Regions from separate parts of the Marinitoga sp. 1154 genome, predicted to be linked through region 2. Evidence: riboswitches for the same ligand, from Rfam matches in the RefSeq annotation. Region 2 holds a riboswitch; the other holds the start of a gene.
The links. A riboswitch is a leader RNA that binds a small molecule or an ion and turns the genes downstream of it on or off. The one in region 2 is predicted to bind cobalamin.

Region 1 (2,210 bases), on a different contig from region 2:
GCTTTTGATTTATACGTTGATACAGCTAATGATTATGTTTTCATAGCAGATGGTACGCAAGGACTATCAGTAGTAAAATACGCTTTTGACGGGACAGATGCTTTAACCTGGACATTACAAGGTGGAGTAAGATTTGATGATGCAATAATTACAGGTATTGTTCAAAGAGCGGCCGGATATTATGAATTAGCTGCAGGCAATAGAGGAGTTGTTATAATGAGAGTAGCAGATGTTACAACATTAACTAATGCAGATGCTTTACATACTTCAGGTAATGATCCGGATAGTGATAATGATTATGTAGCAGGAGAGTATAACACTCAGGGAACAGGATATAGCGTTAATTATGTAGGAAATGGTGGAGCAGGAGCAAAATACTATTCTATAGTATCTGATGGAGATAACGGTGTAGTCATACTACAAGATAATAATTCAGCACCTTATACTTTGAATTTAGAAAAAGACTATAAATGGATTAACTTTGGTAATCTTGTAACAAATTAAAGATTTGTCATCAATCCCCGGGATTTCCCGGGGATTTTTTATGTTTTAGAAAAAGGATATTTTAATTTTTACTTTTAATATTTACTTTACTAATTTTTCATGTTATAATATCACTGACAATTAAATAAAATTCCTTTAAAATGTAAGGGAAAACGGTGAAAATCCGTTGCGGGCGCGCCACCGTGAGTGGGGACGAAATCAGCACTTATGCCACTGGAAACATTTCTCTGGGAAGGCGCTGAGAGTAGAGAGAACCACAAGCCGGGAGACCTATTTTAAAGGGATTTGTTCCATCTTCTCGCGAAAAGAAGATGGAAAATAGATTTTTTATAGGAGGGATTATATATGAAAAAGGTATTTTTGACGTTATTATTGGTGTTATCATTATCTTTGTTTGCTTTTCAACCAGTAACTCTTGTGGATGATTTAGGAAGAGTAGTGAAATTTGACAAAGAAGTTGAAAGAATTGTTGTTGCAGCTCCAGCCATTTCTGATTTTATAATCAAATTAGGTGCAAAAGATAAAGTTGTAGGTGTTACAGATTTTGATTCTTATATAACAGATGTTGAAAAAATAGGAAATATGATGCCTCTAAATGTGGAAAAAATAATTTCTCTAAATCCAGATGTTGTATTATTAACCGGTGGTTTTCAGGAAGGCGAAGTATCAAAATTAGAAAAATTTGGAATCAAATCTTTTGTAATAAATCCCACCACATTAAATGAAATGTTTAGAGATTTATCCCTTGTAGGTGTAATACTTGGAAAAGGCAAAACTGCTCAGGACTATTCGCGAAAGTTAAGAGTTAGAATGTTAAACATTGCAAAAAATTCATTTTCGTGGAAAAATAAGCCAAAGGTAATATATTTATCCGCATACGGTAGTGTATCACAAATGTGGACATGTGGTACCGGTTCGTATTTAAATGAATTAATTACATATGCTGGTGGAATAAATGTAACTGCTCCATATACAGGAAACAATGGTTGGTTTGCAATAGGGCCAGAATTTGTAGTAAAGGAAAATCCGGATATAATTTTGGTTCCTTCTTATTATCCTGGGGATAAAGGCGCTTATAATCTAATAATGAATGCAGAACAATTTAAAGATGTTAATGCCGTGAAAAATTCTAAGGTGTTTATAATAGACGGAAATAAAGCTTCTTTGCCAAATACTGGATTAATAGATTTGTTAGGAGAGCTCAACAAACTCTTCAGTGAAAACAGATGAAAATATTAAAAACGGGGAAAGTTTCCCCGTTTTTTTCCCTGATATTTGGGCTAATTTTTATACTATTTTCTATAATATTATTTACATCATTAGGAACAGTTAAGATTCCATTTAAAGATGTTGTTTTATCCTTTTTTAATGTATCTTCAAATTCTTTGTATAATAAAATAATTTTCAATTTAAGATTACCAAGAATATTGGGAACGATTATTATTGGTGCAATCTTAGCAATTGCGGGAAATGATTTTCAAATGATAATAAAAAATCCTCTTGCGGATCCATTTATTATTGGTATATCCTCCGGAGCAAGTTTTGGCGCTATTATATACACTGCACTTAAAAGTGTATATGGGATTGATTTGCCTTTTGGGATAGAATTTTTTTCATTTATTTCTGCATTAACTGCAACAATAATAACTTTTTCATTAGCAAGAGAAGGTAAAAAATTTCCTGTTATATCTTTAATATTAAGTGGA
Region 2 (2,210 bases):
CATATCAAGATATTGGTCATGCATCTTTCTTTTTTCAACGCTTTTTGTAAGTTCCAGTATTCTATCAACAAGAGTGGTTTTTCCGTGATCTATATGAGCAATTATGCTTATATTTCTAATCAGCTCCGGATTATACACAAAAACACCTCCAAACACTTTTTACTTATTATATCAAAATTTTCTTTAAAAAATATGACGAATGAATAGCTTTAAGCTTTTAATATATTAAAAATTTATATGTATTCACCAATTAAATTAACAGGTATATCAATGATCTCTTTTATTTTTTCATAATTATTTCTTTCCAAAGTAACAATTGCACATGTTGCAGGTCCTGCACTTTTATATACATCCATATTCAGAATAATATCTATGCACAACTTCAAAAATATGATCCGTTTTAAAAATGCCTTTTTAATCTCATACTTTTAACGTTTGTAGTGTTTTGCCTATTAATTTTGCAAATGCTTTAATTCTTTAATATTTCATTTTTTCACCTTTTATTTTTATTATATCGTAAAATTATTCAAAAACTGAAGGTTTTTGTAATATTTTCTAATTTATTTTGAACTGTTATCAGCCTAATATAATTTCCATTCACCACAGGAAATCTTCCTGTTAAATAATACGTATTCATTTTACCACAAATAGTACATAGTTTATTTATTTTAATTTTTGGCTGTCTATAATGTATTAAAATTTTTAGAATTTAAAAGTTTAAGAAAGCCTTTTAATTCTCACATCAGAATTTACGAATTTATAATGAAAAATACTGGATTTTTGACAATTGAAAATGTAGTACATCTATGATACAATAACAATGAAAAGTAAATACCTCCGGAATTAAAGGTGAGTAATCTTAATAGGGAAGACGGTGAAAATCCGTCACGGCCCCGCCACCGTAACTGGGGACGAAACCAGCAAAAGCCACTGGTATAAACCGGGAAGGCGCTGGAAGTAGAAAGATCCAGAAGTCGGGAGACCTGCCTTTAATTCCAGAGCAATCCCATTTGCGAGGGCAATTGGGATAGAATTTTTATTTTTATAGGAGGTGGCAGTATGAAAGTTCAGGAGTTTTTAGGAAAAAACTTTCTAAAGGAGTATGGGATTAAAGTACCAGCGTCATATCTGATAAGATCAGAAAACGACATTAGGATTCAGTTCTTACCAGCAGTTTTAAAGTCACAGGTGTTAGTTGGAGGTCGTATGAAGGCTGGTGGTGTATTATTTGCCAAAGACAAAAATGAATTTATATCTAAAGCAAATGTCCTGTTAAAAAAGGAAATTAAAGGTGAAAAACCGTATGGTGTTCTCATCGAAGAAATGATACCTTTTGAAAAAGAATATTATATTTCTCTTGTATTAGATAGAGAAAAAAAAGATATTATTATATTATATTCTGAAAATGGCGGTATTGATATTGAAGAAAATAAAGATAGCATAAAAAAATTAAATTTTGAAAATTACGAAGAGTTTTTACCAGAAAAAATACAAAAAATTATACCAAATCTAAGAAAATTATTTAGAGAAAAGGATTTAACGTTGTTGGAAATAAATCCATTAGTTGAAGATAGTAAAGGAGAAATATATGCTCTTGATATCGTAATGCATCTTGATGATAATGCTATATTTAGACAAGAATGGGTAAAGGAATTTTTAGAAGAAAAATATCCTTTTCATTTTGTCAAATTAAATGGAGATATAGGCATAATTGGTTGTGGTGCAGGAATAGTTATGGCTACAATGGATGCTGTAAAATTAGCTGGTGGAGAACCAGCAGATTTTCTGGATCTTGGAGGAGGAGCAGAAAAAGAAATTACAATACAGGCTTTAAATTTATTAAAGGATAATGGAATAAAAAGAATTATATTAAATATTTTTGGCGGTATAACAAAGTGTGATGAAATTGCAAATGGTTTAGTAGAATTTAAAAAACAAAATCCAGAAATTAATTTGTTTATACGATTAACTGGAACAAATGAGGAAAATGCAAAAAAAATACTGAAAGAAAATGAATTAAGCTATTATGAAGACATGTATTCTATGATTTTAGATGCAGTAAGGATGGTGAGAATTCATGATTAATGGAAAAGAAAAAATATGTGTCCAGGGAATAACAGGAAAATATGGCAGATTACATACAGAAAAAATGTTAAATTATGGAGCTAATATTGTTTGTGGAGTGTCAAAAAATTATATAATAAAAAAAT

Region 1: another riboswitch for cobalamin. It lies ahead of XO12_RS07200 (ABC transporter substrate-binding protein); the one in region 2 lies ahead of XO12_RS05525 (ATP-grasp domain-containing protein).

What each region holds. Positions count from the first base shown of each region.
Region 1 is NZ_LBFB01000013.1:35,329-37,538, reverse strand. It holds gene XO12_RS07205 (hypothetical protein) at 1-504, shown strand, start outside; cobalamin riboswitch at 615-797, shown strand; gene XO12_RS07200 (ABC transporter substrate-binding protein) at 850-1,734, shown strand; gene XO12_RS07195 (iron ABC transporter permease) at 1,731-2,210, shown strand, end outside.
Region 2 is NZ_LBFB01000008.1:97,127-99,336, forward strand. It holds gene lepA (translation elongation factor 4) at 1-138, opposite strand, end outside; gene XO12_RS11485 (hypothetical protein) at 234-356, opposite strand; cobalamin riboswitch at 831-1,006, shown strand; gene XO12_RS05525 (ATP-grasp domain-containing protein) at 1,060-2,085, shown strand; gene XO12_RS05530 (CoA-binding protein) at 2,078-2,210, shown strand, end outside.